DNA from 3 places in the Streptomyces sp. NPDC001002 genome. Region 1 is predicted to be linked to each of the others. Evidence: predicted binding sites of a transcription regulator. Region 1 holds the regulator's gene; each other region holds the start of a gene.
What was found. The regulator HrcA, encoded in region 1, represses chaperone genes, less so after heat shock. The targets are predictions, from matches to a motif close to TTNGCACTCNGNNNNNCNGAGTGCNAA.

Region 1 (7,181 bases):
AGGCGGCGAAGTCGGTGACGAGGAGGCGGACTTGGGCGAGTTCCATGAGGTTCCCCCGTGGGTCGGTCAGGACCAGCGGCCGGTGCGGCCGAGGAGCAGGGCCGTCGCCGCGGTGCCCGCGGTCGAGGTACGCAGCACGCTACGCCCGAGCCGGTAGGCCCTCGCGCCGGCTACCTCGAAGCGCGCCAACTCCTCGGGGGAGACGCCGCCTTCGGGGCCGACGACCAGCACGATCTCGCCCGTGGCGGGGAGTTCGGCGGTGGCCAGCGGGTCGCTGGGGTAGGCGCGGTCCTCGTGCAGGACGGCGGCGAAGTCGGCTTTGGCGAGAAGTGCGGCAACCTGAGCGGTCGTCGCTGCGTCCGCGACCTCCGGGAAGCGCAGCCGGCGGGACTGCTTGCCGGCCTCGCGGGCGGTGGCCCGCCACTTGGTGAGGGCCTTGAGGCCGCGCTCGCCCTTCCACTGGGTGATGCAGCGGGCGGCGGCCCAGGGGACGATCGCGTCGACACCGGTCTCGGTCATCGTCTCGACGGCCAACTCGCCGCGGTCGCCCTTGGGGAGGGCCTGGACGACGGTGATACGGGGGGTGGGTTCGGGTTCCACCGGGAAGTCGGTCGGCTCGACGAGGAGGCGGTCCTTGCCCTCGGTGCGCAGGACCGTACCGGCCGCGCCCCGGCCCAGACCGTCGGTCAGCACCACGTCCTCGCCGGGCTGCAGCCGTCGTACCGAGACCGCGTGGCGGCCCTCGGCGCCGGTCACCTCGACGATCGACCCGGGGCCCACGCCCGCCAGGGAGTCGACCACGAACACCGGCGCGGTCACCGGAAGCCGCCCTTGCCCGACAACGCTGTCAGCGCACTGTCCAGTTCGGCCGCGAGGACCTCCACCAGCTGTCCGGCGGGGAGTTCGCGGGCCATGCGGTGGCCCTGTCCCGCCCACAGCGCCATGCCCTGCGCGTCGCCGGCCTTGGCGGCGGCCTTGCGCAGCGGCGAGGTGAGGTGGTGGACCTCCGGGTAGGCGGCGGGGGCGTACGGGCCGTGCTCGCGCATGAAGCGGTTGACCAGGCCGCGGGCGGGGCGGCCGGAGAAGGCGCGGGTCAGTTGCGTACGGGCGAACAGCGGGTTGGTCAGTGCCTGCTTGTGGACGGCGGCGGCGCCGGACTCGGCGGTGGCGAGGAACGCCGTGCCGAGCTGGGCCGCGCTCGCGCCCGCCGCGAGGACGGAGGCGATCTGGCCGCCGCGCATGATGCCGCCGGCGGCGAGGATCGGCAGCGTGACGGTCTCGCGGACCTGGGCGACCAGGGAGAGCACGCCGATGCCGGAGCCGTCGTTCTCCGGGATGTCCCGGTGGGTGCCCTGGTGACCGCCGGCCTCCACGCCCTGCGCGATCACCGCGTCCGCGCCCGCCCGCTCCACCGCGAGGGCCTCCTCGGGCGTCGTCACGGTGACCACGGTGAAGGTGCCGGCCCGGCGCAGCGAGTCCAGCACGTCCCGGCCCGGGATGCCGAAGTGGAAGGAGACCACCGGCACCGGGTTGTCGAGCAGCACCGCGAGCTTGGAGTCGTAGGCGTCGTCCCGGCCGCTGTCCGGATCGCCGAGCTCGGTCTCGTACCAGGCGGCCTCGCCGGCCAGTTGGTGGGCGTAGATCTCGACGGCGCCGGGGTCGGCGTTGTCCGGCTGCGGCATGAAGAGGTTCACGCCGAAGGGACGGTTGGTGAGCCCTCGGATCTGCTTGATCTCCTGGTACATGCCGTCGGCCGTCTTGTACCCGGCGGCGAGGAACCCGAGCCCGCCGGCCTCGGACACGGCGGCGGCGAGCCGCGGCACGGAGACGCCGCCCGCCATGGGCGCCTGCACGATCGGGTGAGGGAAGAGATCGGTCAGTGCGGAGGACATGACGGCATGTTGTCACGTCCTCCGAACAAGTCCGAATCGGCCTTCGGTAGGGCATAGGCCTCCGGCATCTGTCGACGCCGGTGGCCGATTCCGACCTGCGGGACGTCCGGGGGCGGCGGCCCCCGGCAGCCCGTCAGCGACCGTCGAACTCGTCCTCAGCGACCGTTGAAGGCGTCCTTCAGCCGGGAGAACAACCCCTGCTGCCCCGGCTGGAACTGCCCCGTGGGACGCTCCTCGCCGCGCAGCTGGGCCAGTTCGCGCAGCAGGCGCTCCTGTTCCGGGTCCAGCTTGCTCGGGGTCTGGACCTCGACGTGCACGATGAGGTCGCCCCGGCCGCCACCGCGCAGATGCGTGACGCCCCGGCCGTGCAGCGGGATCGACTGGCCGGACTGGGTGCCGGGCCGGATGTCGACCTCCTCCAGACCGTCCAGCGTCTCCAGCGGCACCTTCGTGCCGAGGGAGGCCGCGGTCATCGGGAGGGTGACCGTGCAGTGCAGGTCGTCCCCGCGCCGCTGGAACATCGCGTGCGGCAGCTCGTGGATCTCGACGTACAGGTCGCCGGCGGGGCCGCCGCCGGGGCCGACCTCGCCCTCGCCCGCGAGCTGGATGCGCGTGCCGTTGTCGACGCCGGCCGGGATCTTGACCGTGAGCGTGCGGCGGGAGCGGATCCGGCCGTCGCCCGCGCACTCCGGGCACGGGGTCGGCACGACCGTGCCGAAGCCCTGGCACTGGGGGCAGGGGCGGGAGGTCATGACCTGGCCCAGGAAGGACCGGGTGACCTGGGACACCTCGCCGCGACCGCGGCACATGTCACAGGTCTGGGCCGAGGTCCCCGGCGCCGCGCCCTCACCGTTGCAGGTGGTGCAGACGATCGCCGTGTCGACCTGGATGTCCTTCGTGGTGCCGAAGGCCGCCTCGTCCAGCTCGATGTCCAGCCGGATCATGGCGTCCTGGCCCCGGCGGGTCCGCGAGCGCGGGCCGCGCTGCGAGGCCGTGCCGAAGAACGCGTCCATGATGTCGGAGAAGTTGCCGAAGCCGCCCGCGCCGAAGCCGCCGGCACCGCCGCCGGCCTGCGAGAGCGGGTCGCCGCCGAGGTCGTAGACCTGCTTCTTCTGCGGGTCCGAGAGCACCTCGTAGGCGGCGTTGATCTCCTTGAACCGCTCCTGGGTCTTCGGATCCGGGTTGACGTCCGGGTGCAGCTCGCGCGCGAGCCGACGGAACGCCTTCTTGATCTCATCCTGCGACGCGTCGCGGCGCACGCCGAGAACGGCGTAGTAGTCCGTGGCCACTTACGACTCCGCCAGGATCTGTCCGACGTACCGTGCCACTGCGCGTACCGCTCCCATCGTTCCCGGGTAATCCATGCGGGTCGGTCCGACCACGCCGAGCTTGGCGACTGCCTCGCCGCCCGAACCGTAGCCCACCGACACCACGGAAGTGGAGTTGAGTCCCTCGTAGGCGTTCTCGTGACCGATGCGTACGGTCATGCCCGAATCCCCTGCCTCGCCAAGCAACTTGAGGAGTACGACATGTTCCTCCAAGGCCTCCAGAACGGGGCGGATGGTGAGGGGGAAGTCATGTCCAAAACGGGTGAGATTGGCGGTTCCGCCGATCACCAGCCGCTCCTCGTTCTCCTCGACGAGTGTCTCCAGGAGGGTGGAGAGCACCGTCGAGACCGTGCCGCGGTCCTCGACGTCGAAGGCGTCGGGGAGGTCCTCCACGAGCCGGGGCACGTCGGAGAACCGGCGGCCCGCGACCGTGCTGTTGAGCCGCGCCCGCAGATCCGCGAGCGAGGTCTCCCCGAAGGGCGCCGGGCAGTCCACCATGCGCTGCTCGACCCGGCCGGTGTCCGTGATCAGCACCAGCATCAGCCGGGCGGGAGCCAGTGCGAGCAGCTCCACGTGCCGGACGGTCGAGCGGGTCAGCGAGGGGTACTGCACGACGGCGACCTGCCGGGTGAGCTGCGCGAGCAGCCGTACCGTGCGGGCCACGACGTCGTCGAGGTCCACGGCGCCGTCCAGGAAGTTCTGGATGGCACGCCGCTCGGGACCGCTCATCGGCTTGACGCCGGCGAGCTTGTCGACGAACAGCCGGTAGCCCTTGTCGGTGGGGATCCGCCCGGCGCTGGTGTGCGGCTGGGCGATGAAGCCCTCGTCCTCCAGGGCCGCCATGTCGTTGCGCACCGTCGCCGGGGAGACGCCGAGGTTGTGCCGCTCGGTGAGGGCCTTCGACCCGACCGGCTCCTCGGTGCCGACATAGTCCTGGACGATGGCGCGCAGCACTTGGAGCCGTCGTTCACTCAACATCGCGCACACCTCCCGAACTCGTCCCCTGGGCGCTTCGCCTGGCACTCTGTCCAGCCGAGTGCCAGCATTCCCCGGCCAGTGTACGGCGGAGGGGTACTCCCCGGGCAAGGACGGCCTGCGGAGCGACCCCGTACAGCTAGCGTCGCCGTATGACGGTGACTTGGGAAGAGCTGGGGTGGGAGCGGCTGGCGGCCGGTGCCGGGCGGTGCCGGCTGCCGGGCTGGGACTGCACGGCGGGGCTGGTCGTCGGGGACGGCACGGCGCTCGTGATCGACTCGGGGTCGAGCCTCGCCGAGGGCGCGCTGGTGCGTACGCGCGCGCAGGCGCTCGCCGGTCACCCTGTGACCCATCTCGCGCTCACCCACCCGCATTTCGACCATGTCTTCGGGGCGGCGGCGTTCGCGGAGGCGGAGGTCTTCGGCGCGGTGGGCCTGGACGTGGTGTCGCTGCACGCGCGCGAGGAGCTGCGGCTGGACGCGGTGCGCAACGGACTGGACGAGCGGACGGCGACCGAGGCAGCGGCCTCCCTCGTCGCGCCGCACCACCACGTCTCCGGCGAGTGGACGCTCGACCTCGGCGGCGGCCTCCAGGTCCTGCTGGCGAACGTCGGCCCGGGCCACACGGCCCACGACCTGGCGGTCCTCGTCCCCGGCACACCGGACGCCCCCGCGGTGCTGTTCTGCGGCGACCTGGTCGAGGAGTCCGGCGAACCGCAGGCGGGCCCCGACGCCGTACCGTCCCACTGGCCCGCCGCCCTCGACCGCCTGCTCGACCTCGGCGGCGAGGACGCGCTGTACGTGCCGGGTCACGGGGCGGTGGTGGACGCGGGGTTCGTACGGCGGCAACGGGACGCGTTGGCGGCCCGTTTCGGCGTCTCACCATGAAGTCGGTCTCACCATGAGGTCGGTCACGGCGTGTCGTCGCGATCTGTACGACGTCACCGCGGCGCTTCTCCTATCGTCATCCGAATGCGCCAGTACTCCGCCGATCTGACCCCGCCGTGGAAGAAGCCGAAGCCCGTCCCCGAGGTCCCGGCGGAGGCCGGACTGGTCGTGGAGGAGCCCGGCACCGGTTTCTGCGGCGCGGTGATCCGCTGCGAGGCGGGCACGGTGACCCTGGAGGACCGCTTCGGCAAGCACCGGGTCTTCCCGCTGGAGCCGCGCGGGTTCCTCCTGGAGGGCCGCGTGGTGACCCTCGTACGCCCCGCCTCGGGCCCCGCCCGTCCCTCCCGTACGGCATCCGGTTCGGTCGCCGTGCCGGGCGCACGCGCGCGTGTGGCGCGTGCCGGGCGCATCTACGTCGAGGGGCGGCACGACGCGGAACTGGTCGAGCGGGTGTGGGGCGACGACCTGCGCGTGGAGGGCGTGGTCGTGGAGTACCTGGAGGGCGTGGACGATCTGCCCGCCATCGTGGACGAGTTCGGCCCGGGCCCCGACGCCCGGCTCGGCATCCTGGTGGACCACCTGGTGCCCGGCACCAAGGAGTGGCGGATCGCCCAGGCGGTGACGAGCGAGCACGCACTGGTCGTCGGCCACCCCTACATCGACATCTGGGAGGCCGTGAAACCGTCCTCCCTCGGCATCGAGGCCTGGCCCCGTATCCCCCACGGCCAGGACTGGAAGACGGGCGTGTGCCGGTCCCTGGGCTGGCCGGAAAACACCGGTGCGGCCTGGCAGGCGATCCTGGGCCGGGTGCGGTCGTACAAGGACCTGGAGCCGGAGCTGCTGGGGCGGGTCGAGGAACTGATCGACTTCGTCACGGCACCCGCCGACTGATGGTCCGCTCCCCCCGGGTCCCTCTCCCGCCCGCTCAGTCCACCAGGTCCCGCACCACCGCGTCCGCCAACAGCCGCCCCCGCAGCGTCAGCACCGCTCGCCCCTCCGCGTACGGACCCTCCTGCAGCAGTCCGTCCGTCAGTGCCCGGCCCGCGGCCTTCAGCCCCTCCTCGTGCAGCAGGGACAGCGGGACGCCCTCGATCAGGCGCAGCTCCAGCAGGATGCGTTCCACGCGGCGGTCCTCGTCGGAGAGCAGCTCGCGGCCCGCGCCCGGCGATCGGCCCGCCGCCAGTGCCGCCGCGTACGCGCCCGGGTGTTTCACGTTCCACCAGCGGACGCCGCCCACGTGGGAGTGGGCGCCGGGGCCCGCGCCCCACCAGTCGGCGCCGCGCCAGTACAGCTCGTTGTGGAGGCAGCGGCCGGCGTCGGAGGTGGCCCAGTTGGAGACCTCGTACCAGTCGAAGCCGGCCGCGGAGAGCAGGTCCTCGGCGATCAGGTACCGGTCCGCGTGGACGTCGTCGTCGGTCATCGGGACCTCGCCGCGGCGGATCCGGCGGGCCAGCTGGGTGCCCTCCTCGACGATCAGGGCGTAGGCGCTGACATGGTCGGGGCCGGCGCCGAGGGCCGCTTCGAGGGAGGCCCGCCAGTCGTCGTCGGACTCGCCGGGGGTGCCGTAGATCAGGTCGAGGTTGACGTGCTCGAAGCCCGCCGCGCGGGCCTCCGCGACGCAGGCCTCGGGGCGGCCGGGGGTGTGGGTGCGGTCCAGGATCTGCAGGACGTGCTGTTTCGCGCTCTGCATGCCGAAGGAGATCCGGTTGAAGCCGCCCTCGCGGAGCGTGGCCAGATATCGCGGGTCGACCGACTCCGGGTTCGCCTCCGTGGTGACCTCCGCGTCGGGCGCGAGGCCGAACTCGTCGCGGACCGCGCCCAGCATCCGTACGAGATCGTCGGCGGCCAGCAGGGTCGGGGTGCCGCCCCCGACGAACACCGTGCGGACCGGGCGCGGGTCGTCGCCCAGCACCTTGCGCGCGAGGCGGATCTCGTCGATCAGGGTGTCGGCGTAGTTGTCGCGGGAGGCGAGGACGCCGCCGGTGCCGCGCAGCTCGGTCGCGGTGTAGGTGTTGAAGTCGCAGTAGCCGCAGCGGGTCGCGCAGTACGGGACGTGCAGATAGAACCCGAGGGGGCGGTCGGCGGCGCCGGCCAGCGCG
Region 2 (7,181 bases), on a different contig from region 1:
GGGGCCGACCGCGGGGGCGTCGGCGTACGGCGGCTGGCCCTGCTCGCGCACCATGCCGATGTGCCACAGCTGCGGCACGATCCGCCCGCCCGCCGCGTGCACCGCGTCGGCGACCTTCGCCCAGCCCGCCAGCTGCTCCTCGCCGTGGAACCGCGGGATGCGGTCGCTCTGCCCGGCCGACTCGTGCCCGACGTACGTGCCCTCGGTGACGACGAGACCGACGCCCGCTCCGGCGCGGCGCGCGTAGTACGAGGCCACGTTCTCGCCGGGGATGCCGCCCGGGGAGAACTGGCGGGTCATCGGCGCCATCACGATGCGGTTGGGGACCGTCAGGCCGCCCAGGGCGATCGGCCGGGAGAGGATCTCGGCCGCGCGGGAGGCGGCGGGAGAGGCGGACGTCGAGGTGCTGGCGGAGGCGGTCACGTGGGGGAACTCCTTGGGGTACCGGATGGTATGTGCGCGTGCATTGAACGTCGGTCAACGTTCAACACCCACAACGGCGATCTCATTCCGCCCCGCCGCCGCCCCACCCTGTGATCCCGGACACGCCGAAGGGCGGCACCCCCTGCCGGAGCAGGAAGTGCCGCCCTCCGTAAGGACGTTGATCAACCGGAACCGGTCGATCAGAAGTCCATGTCACCGCCCGGCATGCCGCCGCCGGCCGGCGCGGCGGCCTTCTCCGGCTTGTCGGCGATGACGGCCTCGGTGGTGAGGAACAGCGCGGCGATGGACGCGGCGTTCTGCAGAGCGGAACGCGTGACCTTCGCCGGGTCGATGATGCCCTCGGCGATCATGTCGACGTACTCACCGGAGGCCGCGTTCAGACCCCAACCCACGGTCAGGTTGCGGACCTTCTCGACCACGACGCCGCCCTCGAGACCACCGTTGACGGCGATCTGCTTGAGCGGGGCCTCCAGGGCGAGCTTCACGGCGTTGGCGCCGGTCGCCTCGTCACCCGTCAGCTCCAGCTTCTCGAACACCGCGGAGGCCTGCAGCAGGGCCACGCCACCACCGGCGACGATGCCCTCCTCGACGGCCGCCTTGGCGTTGCGCACGGCGTCCTCGATGCGGTGCTTGCGCTCCTTGAGCTCCACCTCGGTCGCGGCACCGGCCTTGATGACGGCGACGCCACCGGCGAGCTTGGCCAGGCGCTCCTGGAGCTTCTCGCGGTCGTAGTCCGAGTCGCTGTTCTCGATCTCGGCGCGGATCTGGTTGACCCGGCCGCCGACCTGGTCCGAGGACCCGGCGCCGTCGACGATGGTGGTCTCGTCCTTGGTGATGACGACCTTGCGGGCACGGCCCAGGAGGTCCAGGGACGCGTTCTCCAGCTTGAGGCCGACCTCCTCGGAGATGACCTCGCCGCCCGTGAGGATGGCGATGTCGCCGAGCATGGCCTTGCGACGGTCACCGAAGCCCGGGGCCTTGACGGCGACGGACTTGAAGGTGCCGCGGATCTTGTTGACGACCAGGGTCGACAGGGCCTCGCCCTCGACGTCCTCGGCGATGATCAGCAGCGGCTTGCCCGACTGCATGACCTTCTCCAGGAGCGGGAGCAGGTCCTTGACGGAGCCGATCTTGGAGTTGGCGATCAGGATGTAGGGGTCGTCCAGCGACGCCTCCATCCGCTCCATGTCGGTGGCGAAGTACGCCGAGATGTAGCCCTTGTCGAAGCGCATACCCTCGGTGAGCTCCAGCTCCAGACCGAAGGTCTGGGACTCCTCGACGGTGATGACGCCTTCCTTGCCGACCTTGTCCATCGCCTCGGCGATGAGCTCGCCGATCTGGGTGTCGGCGGCGGAGATGGAGGCCGTGGAGGCGATCTGCTCCTTGGTCTCGACATCCTTGGCCTGCTCAAGGAGGGCACCGGAGACGGCCTCGACGGCCTTCTCGATACCGCGCTTGAGGGCCATCGGGTTGGCGCCCGCGGCTACGTTGCGCAGACCCTCCTTGACGAGGGCCTGGGCGAGCACGGTCGCGGTGGTCGTACCGTCACCGGCGACGTCGTCCGTCTTCTTGGCGACTTCCTTGACCAGCTCGGCGCCGATCTTCTCGTACGGGTCCTCGAGCTCGATCTCCTTGGCGATGGAGACACCATCGTTGGTGATCGTGGGGGCGCCCCACTTCTTCTCGAGGACGACGTTGCGGCCCTTGGGGCCGAGCGTCACCTTCACGGCGTCCGCGAGCTGGTTCATGCCGCGCTCGAGGCCGCGCCGCGCCTCCTCGTCGAACGCGATGATCTTGGCCATGTGAAGTGGTCCCTCCAGGACTGGGGGTGATTCCTTCGGACCGCGCCCGCGCCCGCGACGGACGGCTCGCATGCCCCGTGGTTCCTTGCCCCACCTGGCCTGCGGGCCTCACCGACCCGGTCCTTCTTGTCACTCTCACCTTCAGAGTGCTAACGCCAATGATTAGCACTCGCCCCCTGCGAGTGCAAGCGGCTCTCGGGGATCGGGCAGGCGCCGGGAGGCCCCGCGGCGCACCCCGGCGGCACCCCACGCACGGCGAGGGGCCCGCACCCTGCCGGATGCGGACCCCTCGCCATGTGAAATGTTCAGGCGGTGACGCGAACCATGTCGGCCTGCGGGCCCTTCTGACCCTGCGAGATCTCGAACTCGACCCGCTGGCCCTCTTCCAGGGTGCGGTAGCCGTCCATCTGAATGGCGCTGTAATGGACGAAGACGTCCGCACCACCGTCGACCGCGATGAAGCCGTACCCCTTCTCCGCGTTGAACCACTTGACGGTGCCCTGAGCCATGCCTAACTCCCCTATTACTGGCCCTTGCACAGATCCACACTTCGCGGATCCGGGTCAGACCTCACCCCCCACGGATTGGGGGCGTGCGCCGGAACGCGTCGACCGCGGCCGAATGTATCCGTCCAACTGCCGTCTGCAACAGGTCAATCCGACGAGAATTCAGGGCAAGACCGGTCGGGAATCTGGCGAGAATTCATTAGAATTCAGGGCAAGTCGGGCCCCACAAAAGGCGCAAAACACACAAAAAACCTGCTTACTTTGGCTACTTCTTGTCGCCCGTGCAGCAGGTTTCCGGGGAGGCCGACCCGTGGATCGGCGGCGCGTTCCCCAACTGTACCTCGCTCAACCCCACTGAATTGCCCCCTCCGCTTCTCTCACGGAGGGGGCAATCGGATGAACTCTTCGTAATCGCTGTTACCGAAGGTAATTATCGGCCGCGATCAACCACGTTCAGCCACCGGCGACGGCGGGGATGATCGAGACGCCGGCCCCGTCCGGGGTCGCCGTCTCCAGACCCTGCTCGAACCGCACGTCGTCGTCGTTCACGTACACATTGACGAACCGCCGCAGCTTGCCCTGATCGTCCAGCACACGCGCGGCGATACCGGCGTGGTTCTTCTCCAGATCAGCGATGACCTCACCGAGGGTCGCCCCTTCGGCCGTCACCTCGGCCTCGCCACCCGTGTAGGGCCGCAGGATGGTCGGGATACGGACGGAAACGCTCATGATGCGAGGCCTGCCTCTCGGAAGGAGTCGAGGTTCGGACGGATGGTGGCGGTCAAACCGGTGCCGGCCACCGCGTCCAGGGTCTTCAGGCCGTCGCCGGTGTTCAGCACGACCGTGGTCTTGGTCGGGTCGAGGAGACCGTTCTCGATCAGCTTCTTCGCGACGCCGACCGTCACGCCACCGGCCGTCTCCGCGAAAATACCCTCGGTGCGGGCCAGCAGCTTGATCGCGTCGACCACCTGCTCGTCGTTCACGTCCTCCACCGCACCGCCCGTCCGGCGCGCGATGTCCAGGACGTACGGCCCGTCCGCCGGGTTGCCGATGGCCAGGGACTTGGCGATGGTGTTCGGCTTCTGGGGGCGGACCACGTCGTGACCCGCCTTGTAGGCGACGGACACCGGCGAGCACCCCTCGGCCTGGGCGCCGAAGATCTTGTACGGCTTGTCCTCGACGAGCCCGAGCTTGATCAGCTCCTGCAGACCCTTGTCGATCTTCGTGAGCTGCGAGCCGGAGGCGATCGGCACCACGAGCTGATCGGGCAGCTGCCAGCCGAGCTGCTCGCAGATCTCGTACGCCAGGGTCTTGGAACCCTCCGCGTAGTACGGCCGCAGGTTGACGTTGACGAAGCCCCAGCCCTCGCCGGCCGGGTCGCCGATCAGCTCGGAGCAGAACCGGTTCACGTCGTCGTAGTTGCCCTCGATGCCGACGAGCTCGCCGCCGTAGATCGCGGCCATGACGACCTTGCCCTGCTCCAGGTCGTGCGGGATGAACACGCAGGAGCGGAAACCGGCGCGGGCCGCGGCGGCACCGACGGCGCCCGCGAGGTTGCCGGTGGAGGAGCAGGAGAGGGTCGTGAAGTTGAAGGCGCGCGCGGCCTCGATGGCCTGGGCCACGACACGGTCCTTGAAGGAGTGCGTCGGGTTGCCCGAGTCGTCCTTCACGAAGAGCTTGCCGGCGTCGACGCCCAGCTCGCGCGCGAGGTTGTCGGCCTGGACGAGCTTGGTCCAGCCGGGGTTGATGTTCGGCTTGGTCGCCACGTCCGCGGGGACCGGCAGCAGCGGCGCGTAACGCCAGATGTTCGCGGGACCCGCTTCGATCCGCTTGCGGAGTTCCTCGGTGTCGTAGGCCGAGAAGTCGTACGCGATCTCGAGCGGGCCGAAACACTCCTCGCACGCGAAGACCGGTCCGAGCGGTACCCGGTGGCCGCACTCACGGCACGAGAGCGCCGCGGCCGGGCCGAGGTCTACGGTGGAGTCGGTGGTGCTTGCAACAGTCTGCACAGCCATGGAGGCGAGGCCCTTTCTCCTCATCTTCCTCGCGACGCATCTCGCCACGAGACGGATTTGGCACCTTCCCTAGCCGGGAGCCTCGCGTAATGATCAACATTGATCTACGAGACCGGCTGGAGGGTTGCCGGGGCTTCATCGGGCCGTATCCCTCTGCCCCTCTGGATGAGCGGTATGCGGTTGTATGAGCGGTTGTGGGCGCCTCCGACCCCCGACATGCGATGGTCATCAGCGTTGTTCAAGACTGTAACCGAAGGCCAGGACAGTTGAGCTAGCCGTCCGAACCGCGAGATGGATCACACAAGATCCACTCGCCGAGAGAACGCAGAGGAGCCGCGCACTGTGCTGAACGAAGTCGAGCGTTGGCTGAGCACCCGCTCCTGGTCCGTGACCGATCGCCCGCTCCACCAGATTCTGGCCGCGAAGCACCGCACGGGCCAGTCGGTCAGTGTCGTGCTGCCCGCGCTCAACGAGGAGGAGACCGTCGGCGACATCGTCGCCGTCATCCGCCACGACCTCATGCAGCAGGTCCCGCTCGTCGACGAGATCGTCGTCGTCGACTCGGGATCCACCGACCGCACGTCCGAGGTCGCCGCGGCGGCCGGCGCGCGGGTCGTCCACCGCGACGACATCCTGCCGCACCTCCCGCCCGTGCCCGGCAAGGGCGAGGTGCTGTGGCGCTCGCTCCTGGTCACCACCGGGGACATCGTCTGTTTCATCGACGCCGACCTGAAGGAGTTCTCCTCGGACTTCGTCTCCGGCATCGTCGGCCCGCTGCTGACCGACCCCGGCGTCGACCTCGTCAAGGCGATGTACGACCGCCCCCTCGGCGGCGCTGCGGGCCAGGGCGGCCGGGTCACCGAACTCATGGCCCGCCCCCTGCTGAACATGCACTGGCCGCAGCTGGCCGGCTTCGTGCAGCCGCTGGGCGGCGAGTACGCGGCCCGCCGCAGCCTGCTGGAACAGCTCCCGTTCCCGGTCGGGTACGGCGTCGAGCTGGGCATGCTGGTCGACGCCCTGCACCTGGTGGGCCTCGACGCGCTGGCCCAGGTGGACGTCGGCGTGCGCAAGCACCGGCACCAGGACGGGCAGGCGCTGGGCCGGATGTCCGCCGCGATCTACCGCACCGCGCAGCTCCGGCTGGCCCGCGGGCACCTGATCCGCCCCTCGCTGACTCAGTTCGAACGGGGCGCGGACGGTTTCGAGCCGCGCACCTACTCCGTGGACACGGAGGAGCGGCCGCCGATGGTGGAGATCGCGGAGTACGCGCAGCGGAAGGTCGCCTGACGTCGGCGGCGGTCGCCCGATGACGTCGGGAGTCGCCTGACGACAGCAGGTCACCCGCCGTATACGGCCTGCTCGCGCGTGCGCTCACATGTTTGAGCGTTTCCCGGCCGGGCTAGGTTGTGGCGTATGGCTTCCACGGCTTCCACCGCTTCTACGGCTTCCGCGCAGGGCGCTGCCCAGGTACTGGTCGCGTCCAACCGCGGCCCGGTCTCCTACGACGTCCAGGACGACGGCTCGCTGGCCGCCCGGCGCGGTGGCGGCGGGCTGGTCTCCGGTCTGTCGGCGATCGGGCCTGACGCGGGCGCGCTGTGGGTGTGCTCGGCGCTGTCCGACGGCGACCGCGAGGCCGTGCGGCGCGGGGTCGGCGAGGACGGTGTGCGGATGCTGGACATCCCGGCCGACGTGCACGCGGACGCGTACAACGGCATCGCCAACTCGGTGCTGTGGTTCGTGCACCACATGCTGTACCAGACGCCGCTGGAGCCGGTCTTCGACGCGGAGTTCCGGCGCCAGTGGGCGTCGTACGAGACGTACAACCGCGCTTTCGCCGAGGCGCTGGCCGAAGAGGCGGCCGAGGGTGCGGCCGTGCTGGTGCAGGACTACCACCTGTGTCTGGTGCCCGGGATGCTCCGCGAGCTCCGTCCCGACCTGCGGATCGGGCACTTCTCGCACACGCCGTGGGCGCCGGTGGACTACTTCCAGATGCTGCCCGACGACATCCGGGCGCGGCTGATGGAGGGCATGCTCGGGGCGGACCGGGTGGGGTTCCTGACCTGGCGGTGGGCGACGGCGTTCCAGAACTGCGCGGGCGCGGTCGACACGGATCGCTGGCTCTCCACGTGGCCGTCGGGCGCCCCGCGGGCCATCGAGCACCTGGGGACGGACGGGACCACCCACCAGGAGCGGATCACCCGCCGGACGCTCATCGGGGTCCACAGCCTCGGTGCCGACGCCGAGTTCCTGCACGCCCGCTCGCACGAGGCGGACGTCGAGGAGCGGATGGCGGCACTGCGCGAGGAGATCGGCGCGGGCCGCCGGACCATCGTCCGGGTGGACCGCACCGAACTCTCGAAGAACATCGTGCGCGGGCTGCTGGCGTACCGGCAGCTGCTCGACGACCGCCCCGA
Region 3 (7,181 bases), on a different contig from region 1:
CTCGGCCAAGGAGGTCTGCATGAGGTGCCCGGTCCGCGCGCAGTGCGCGGCGCACGCGCTGGCGGTCAGAGAGCCGTACGGCGTGTGGGGCGGCCTGACCGAGGACGAGCGCGAAGAGCTGATGGGACGGGCGCGGAACCGGTTGGTGTCGGCTTCGGCCGGTGCCGGGGACGGCGCTTCGAACAACTGAAGGAACGTTTCTGCGATCCAGGGCTCCGGAACAGCTCCTGGACAGGACACCAGGCCGATGGGCACGCGCACGCGTGCCCATCGCCTTGTCTGCGGACCCGCTCACCGAGCGGGCCTCCCTACCGCTAGCCAGCGGGCCTCTCTACCGCGCCACCGCCCGCCCCAACTGCTCCAGCGTCGCCGCGACCGCCGGCACCTGGGCCAGGTCGGGCAGGGTCAGCGCGACGATCTCCCGCCGCACCGCCGGCTCCAGCGTCAGCACGCGCGCGTGCCGCGGTCGTACGGACTCGATGGCGAGCTGGGGCAGGACGGCGACGCCGAGGCCCGCGCCGACGAGGCCGACGACGGCCGGGTAGTCGTCGGTGGCGAAGTCGATGCGAGGGGTGAAGCCGGCGCCCTCGCACACCTCCACCAACTGCCCGCGGCAGCGCGGGCATCCGGCGATCCAGGGCTCGTCCGCGAGTTCGCCGATGGCCACCGTGCCGGCCCCCGCGAGCCGGTGCCGCTCCGGCACGAGCCCGACCAGGCGGTCCGTCAGGAGGGGACGTACGACGAGGTCGTCCCACTCCTCCGCGCCCGCGGCGCCCTCGTAGCGGAAGGCGAGTGCGATGTCGCAGTCGCCCTCACGCAACAGGTCGACGGAGGCGGGTGGTTCGGCCTCCTCCAGGGAGACGCGGGTGCCGGGGTGCGCGGCGCGCAGGGCGGCGAGCGCGGTCGGTACGAGCGTGGAGCTGCCGCTGGGGAAGGAGACCAGGCGCACCCGCCCCGCGCGCAGACCCGCGATCGCGGCGACCTCCTCCTCGGCGGCGGTGAGCCCGGCGAGGATGCCGCCCGCGTGCCGGACGAGCGCCTCGCCCGCCTGGGTCAGCCGCATCTCGCGCCCGCTGCGGATCAGCAACGGCGTGCCCACGGACGCCTCCAGCGCCTTCATCTGCTGGCTGACGGCGGGCTGGGTGCAGCCCAGCGCACGCCCCGCCGCCGAGAAGGAGCCGGTGGCGGCGACCGTGCGCAGAACGCGGAGATGACGTGCCTCGATCATCCTTCGAGGATAGGCGACTGATAAGCGAGCCTTTGATACGTCGTCGAAAAATGCGTCGACGCTTTGATATGGGGCTCGCTATCGTGCCCGTATGGAGCTTCTCTCGCTGAACCTGGGACACGCGCGGGCGGTCCCGTACGCGGACATGGGCGTGACCGGCATCGACAAGCGGCCGGTGGCCGGGCCCGTGCGGGTGTCGGCGCCCGGGGCGAAGGGGGTCGGCGCGAGCGGGCTGGCCGGGGACGAGGTATGCGATCTGCGGCATCACGGCGGGGACGACCAGGCGGTGTACGCGGTCGCGCGCGAGGATCTCGACGACTGGGAAAGGGAGTTGGGGCGCCCGCTCGCGAACGGCGCCTTCGGGGAGAACCTGACGACGCGGGGTCTGGACGTGTCCGGGGCGCGGATCGGGGAGCGCTGGCGCGTCGGGGCCGAGCTGGTCCTGGAGGTGACCTGCGGTCGGATTCCGTGCCGCACGTTCCAGGAGCATCTGGGCGAGAAGCGGTGGGTGAAGCGGTTCACGGAGCGGGGCGCGCCGGGCGCGTACTTCCGGGTGATCGTGCCGGGTGAGATCCGGGCCGGCGATCCGATCGAGGTCGTGCACCGCCCGGACCACGAGGTGACGGTGGCCCTGCAGTTCCGCGCGGTCACCACGCGGCGTGAGCTGTTGCCGAGCCTGCTGCCCGCGGGCGCGGCGCTGCACCCGGAGGCGCTGGCGCAGGCGCGGGAGTACGCGGCGCAGCACGCCGCCGGGCATGCGCCGGAGCACGCGGGCTGAGGGTTCCGGAGCGCGTGGGCCGACCGTTCCGGAGCGTGCGGACCGACCGCCCGCGCGGGCTTTGTTCGCCGGGCCTTCACGTATCGGGAGGCCGTGTGCAGCAATCGGGCGAATGCGTTCCAGGTCACTAATCTTGCGCCATGACAACGGCTCTGATTACGGGATCGACCGCGGGCATCGGCGCCGCGTTCGCGCGGCGGCTCGCGGCCGACGGGCACAACCTGGTGCTGGTGGCCCGGGACACCGAGCGGCTCGGGCAGCAGGCGACCGAGCTGCACGACCGGCACGGCATCGAGGCGACGGTCCTGACGGCGGACCTCGCCACCGACACCGGCATCGAGGCGGTGGCGGCCCGCCTCTCCGACCGCAAGAACCCGGTCGACCTGCTGATCAACAACGCCGGCTTCGGCAACAAGGGCCGCTATCTCGACGTACCGATGGCCGACGAGCTGAGGATGCTCAAGGTGCACTGCGAGGCGGTGCTGCGGTTGACGTCGGCGGCGACGGAGGCGATGCGCGAGCGCGGGCGGGGCGGGGTCGTCAACGTGGCGTCGGTGGCCGCCTTCGTGCCGCGCGGGACGTACGGCGCGTCCAAGGCGTGGGTCGTGCAGTTCACGCAGGGCGCGGCGAAGGACCTGGCCGGCAGCGGGGTGCGGCTGATGGCGCTGGCGCCGGGCTTCGTGCGGACGGAGTTCCACGAGCGGGCCGGGATGGGCACGGGCAACATCCCGGGCTGGATGTGGCTCGACGCGGACAAACTGGTCGCGGCGGCGCTGCAGGACCTGGCACGCGGCAAGTCGCTGTCGATCCCGGATCCGCGCTACAAGGTGCTGATGGGCCTGGTGAAGATCACTCCGCAGGCGGTCCTCGGCGGGATCACGTCGAAGACCGGGCGGAAGTACGGGCCGCAGTGACGGTGGCGGGAGGCGTCCCGCCAGCTGGTGCGGGGAATCGAGGCACCGGAATCCGCAGGTCGGAGTCGGCGGCCGTGCCGACTCGGGCACTCGCCCGCTCCAGCGGGACCCCTCACCGACTGCCGCCCCGGCGGTGATCGCCACGGGCGGCGAACCGGAACGCGAAGCGAAGCGCCTGATCCCCCGCACCACTTCGCGGGGCGTGCCCCGGCAGCGCGAAGGCCCGGCGCCCCCTGAGGGGTGCCGGGCCTTCGACGACCTACCGGCCTACCGACCTGCGTCAGTGGGAGTGGCTGTGGCCACCGGCCGCGGCCGGCTCTTCCTCTTCCTTCTTCTCGACGACCAGGGTCTCGGTCGTGAGGAGCAGGGAGGCGATGGAAGCGGCGTTCTCCAGGGCGGAGCGGGTGACCTTGACCGGGTCGATGACGCCGGCCTTGACCAGGTCGCCGTACTCGCCGGTGGCGGCGTTGAAGCCCTGGCCCTTCTCCAGCTCGGCGACCTTCGCGGTGATGACGTAGCCCTCAAGGCCGGCGTTCTCCGCGATCCAGCGCAGCGGCTCGACGACCGCGCGGCGCACGACGGCGACACCGGTGGCCTCGTCGCCGGTCTTGCCCAGGCCGCCCTCCAGCACCTTCGCGGCGTGGACGAGCGCGGAGCCACCACCGGAGACGATGCCCTCCTCGACCGCGGCGCGGGTCGCGGAGATGGCGTCCTCCAGACGGTGCTTCTTCTCCTTCAGCTCCACCTCGGTGGCGGCGCCGACCTTGATCACGCACACGCCGCCGGCCAGCTTCGCGAGGCGCTCCTGGAGCTTCTCGCGGTCCCAGTCGGAGTCGGTGTTCTCGATCTCGGCCTTGATCTGCGCGACCCGGCCGGTGACCGCGCCGGAGTCGCCGGCACCGTCGACGACCGTGGTGTCGTCCTTGGTGACGGTGACGCGGCGGGCGGAGCCGAGCACGTCCAGGTTGACCTGGTCGAGCTTGAGGCCGACCTCCTCGGAGACGACCGTGGCGCCGGTGAGGATCGCCAGGTCCTCCAGCATCGCCTTGCGGCGGTCGCCGAAGCCGGGGGCCTTGACCGCGACCGCGTTGAAGGTGCCGCGGATCTTGTTCACGACCAGGGTCGACAGGGCCTCGCCCTCGACGTCCTCGGCGATGATCAGCAGCGGCTTGGAGGAGTTGGCCTGGATGACCTTCTCCAGCAGCGGCAGCAGGTCGGCGATCGCGGAGATCTTGCCCTGCGTGATGAGGATGTAGGGCTCGTCGAGGACGGCCTCCATGCGCTCCTGGTCCGTCACGAAGTACGGCGACAGGTAGCCCTTGTCGAAGGCCATGCCCTCGGTGAAGTCCAGCTCCAGACCGAAGGTGTTGGACTCCTCGACGGTGATGACACCGTCCTTGCCGACCTTGTCCATCGCCTCGGCGATGAGCTCGCCGACCTGGCTGTCCTGCGCGGACAGACCGGCGACGGCCGCGATGTCGGCCTTGTCGTCGATCGGGCGCGCGGTGGCGAGCAGCTCCTCGGAGACGGCGGCGACTGCCGCGTCGATGCCCTTCTTCAGGGCGGCCGGGGAGGCGCCGGCGGCGACGTTGCGCAGGCCCTCACGGACGAGCGCCTGGGCCAGCACGGTGGCGGTGGTCGTACCGTCACCCGCGATGTCGTTGGTCTTGGTCGCCACCTCCTTCACCAGCTGGGCGCCGAGGTTCTCGTACGGGTCGTCGAGCTCGACCTCGCGGGCGATGGTGACACCGTCGTTGGTGATGGTGGGAGCGCCGAACTTCTTGTCGATGACGACGTTGCGGCCCTTGGGGCCGATCGTCACCTTGACCGTGTCGGCAAGCTTGTTGACGCCGCGCTCGAGGGCGCGACGGGCGTCCTCGTCGAACTTCAGGATCTTCGCCATGGGAGCGGTTCAGCCCTCTCGAAAAACGTGGGTGAAACGAACCACGCCCCCGGCACCCGGCTTCATAAGGTCGCGGGGGCCAGGGGCGCAGCTCACTGCAAAACTGGGTGAATCGAAGAGAATTACTTCTCGATGATCGCGAGAACGTCGCGAGCCGAGAGGACGAGGTACTCCTCGCCGCTGTACTTCACTTCGGTGCCGCCGTACTTGCTGTACAGCACGATGTCGCCGGTCTTGACGTCGAGCGGCAGGCGCTCGCCGTTCTCGAAGCGGCCCGGGCCCACGGCGAGGACGACGCCCTCCTGGGGCTTCTCCTTCGCGGTGTCCGGGATGACCAGGCCAGAGGCCGTGGTCTGCTCGGCGTCGAGCGGCTGGACCACAATGCGGTCCTCGAGCGGCTTGATGGCAACCTTGGAGCTGGCGGTCGTCACGATCCGACCTCCCCCTTCGGAGATCTCACGGGGTTAACTGTCTGAGGTGGCGACCAGGTGGATCCGTCGTCGCGGGTGCCGGACCTGCCCGTCGCTATTGGCACTCTCCTACGGGGAGTGCCAGCACCGAGACTATGACCGCAGTTAGCACTCGGTCAAGCGGAGTGCCAATTAGCCACGAGATGCCGGTCACGTGACGACGTACAGAAAGCCCCCCAGCCGATTACAGGTAGTCCTCCAGCCGTCCCACCGTAAGTCCCGCCTTCTCCGCCTCCCGAAGCACCCCTACCGTCCGTTCCCGCAGGGTCAGGCCCGCTGTCTCGTCCGAGGGGATCGACACGATGTCGCCCGGCCGCAGCCGCCGCGCCCCTGCGTCGTACGTCAGCGTGCCGTCGTCCACCGCCGCGGCCCGCCACAGCACCACCGCCGACACACCGCAGTCCCCCGCCGCGCGGAGCGTCGTCGTGTCGTACGTGCCGTAGGGCGGGCGGAAGAGGCGGGGGCGGAGGCCGAAGCGGGTGCGGAGTTTGTCCTGTTGGCCGCAGATCTCGGCGCGCTGGCCGAGGTAGGGCAGGCCGCGCAGGGCCGCGTGGTCGAGGGTGTGGTTCTGGATGGTCGCGCCGACCGACTGGAGGCGCGCGAAGTGGCCGTACCCCGGCCCCACCACGCTGTCGGTGAGGAACATGCTGACGGGCAGCCGGAGTTCACGGACCATGTCGACGAACCGCGGGTCCTGCTCGGCGCCGTCGTCGTACGTGAGGAAGACCACCTTGTCGCGGGTCGGCACCCGGGAGAGGACCGGGGGCAGCCCCGGGCCCGCCGAGCGAGCGGCGGGGAGACGGACGGCCCGCGGGGCCGGAGCGAGCGGGGCGGTCAGGCCCCAGCGGCGGTACGGCGGTTGCGCGGCGCCGGCCGGCCCGTGCGGGCGTACCCGCTGGGCCGCCTTTCTGCCCAGCCGTTCGATGGGGTCGACGGACTGGGCGCAGCCGGCGAGCAGCGCGGCCGCGAGGACGCCGGCCAGCAGGCCCCGGCCCCGCGTTCTCACAGGTAGTCCTCCAGCCGGGCCACCGCGTAGCCCTGGGCCGTGACCTTGTCGAGGAAGCGGCGGACCATGTCGGGCATGGTGCCCTTCCAGTCCTCGCGGCCCCGGAAGTGGCTGAGCACGATGTCGCCGGGGTGCAGGTCCCGGTCCCACTCGCGGTACTCCCAGTGGTCGACGAAGACCTCCTCGTCCCAGATCGGCGCGTACTTGATGCCGCAGTCCTTGGCGGCGCGCAGGGTGTCCTGGTTGTAGTTGCCGAAGGGCGGGCGGAAGAGGGTGGGGCGCTTGCCGTACCGCTTCTCGATCACGTCCTGCATGCCGCAGATCTCGTGCTTCTGGCGGCGGTAGGACAGGGCCGGCAGGTAGGGGTGGTGGAGGGTGTGGTTGTTCAGGACGACACCCCGGTCCTGCATCTTCTTGAAGTACGGGTAGTCGTCCTTGATCAGGTAGTCGCTGAGGAAGGCGGTGTACGGGATCTTCAGGTCGCTCATCATCCGCAGGAACGCCGGGTCCTTCTCGGCGCCGTCGTCGATGGTGAGGAAGACGACCTTCTCCTTGGTGGGGATCGTGGTGAAGACCGGCGGGAGGTCGAGCTCCTCCTGGTCGTCCACCTCGAAGCCCTTGCGGGCGGTGATCTCCGGCTTGTGCGCGGGGGCGGCCGGCGCGGTCAGCGGGACCGTCCGCAGCCCCCAGCGCTTCGCGGCGGCGACCCGGGCGGCATGCGCGACACGCAGTCTCGTGGCGTACGCGTCGAGGGCGCGGGCCGGGCCCGCCTTGAGCACCTGCTGACCCGGCGCCGGCCGCACTCCGTGCCCATGCCCGTCCGCCGCGTCCCGCCCGCCGTCCTGCGCACAGCCGGCGGCGAGGGCGGCGACGGCGAGCACG

Region 2: a site for HrcA is predicted at 2,373-2,399, ahead of groL (chaperonin GroEL). Genes of this name have one in related genera too.
Region 3: a site for HrcA is predicted at 5,399-5,425, ahead of groES (co-chaperone GroES). Genes of this name have one in related genera too.

Annotation. Positions count from the first base shown of each region.
Region 1 is NZ_JBSFLV010000039.1:3,702-10,882, reverse strand. It holds gene ACWDR3_RS19380 (VOC family protein) at 1-46, opposite strand, end outside; gene ACWDR3_RS19375 (16S rRNA (uracil(1498)-N(3))-methyltransferase) at 67-819, opposite strand; gene ACWDR3_RS19370 (nitronate monooxygenase) at 816-1,892, opposite strand; gene dnaJ (molecular chaperone DnaJ) at 2,048-3,181, opposite strand; gene hrcA (heat-inducible transcriptional repressor HrcA) at 3,182-4,198, opposite strand; gene ACWDR3_RS19355 (MBL fold metallo-hydrolase) at 4,348-5,082, shown strand; gene ACWDR3_RS19350 (DUF3097 domain-containing protein) at 5,167-5,973, shown strand; gene hemW (radical SAM family heme chaperone HemW) at 6,008-7,181, opposite strand, start outside.
Region 2 is NZ_JBSFLV010000005.1:30,334-37,514, forward strand. It holds gene ACWDR3_RS04185 (NADH:flavin oxidoreductase) at 1-423, opposite strand, end outside; gene groL (chaperonin GroEL) at 624-2,246, opposite strand; gene ACWDR3_RS04195 (cold-shock protein) at 2,552-2,755, opposite strand; gene ACWDR3_RS04200 (MoaD/ThiS family protein) at 3,206-3,481, opposite strand; gene thrC (threonine synthase) at 3,478-4,767, opposite strand; SAM riboswitch class I at 4,785-4,939, opposite strand; gene ACWDR3_RS04210 (glucosyl-3-phosphoglycerate synthase) at 5,110-6,054, shown strand; gene ACWDR3_RS04215 (alpha,alpha-trehalose-phosphate synthase (UDP-forming)) at 6,181-7,181, shown strand, end outside.
Region 3 is NZ_JBSFLV010000198.1:6,575-13,755, forward strand. It holds gene ACWDR3_RS43660 (WhiB family transcriptional regulator) at 1-190, shown strand, start outside; gene ACWDR3_RS43665 (LysR family transcriptional regulator) at 332-1,228, opposite strand; gene ACWDR3_RS43670 (MOSC domain-containing protein) at 1,320-2,006, shown strand; gene ACWDR3_RS43675 (SDR family NAD(P)-dependent oxidoreductase) at 2,147-2,920, shown strand; gene groL (chaperonin GroEL) at 3,201-4,823, opposite strand; gene groES (co-chaperone GroES) at 4,946-5,254, opposite strand; gene ACWDR3_RS43690 (polysaccharide deacetylase family protein) at 5,478-6,299, opposite strand; gene ACWDR3_RS43695 (polysaccharide deacetylase family protein) at 6,296-7,181, opposite strand, start outside.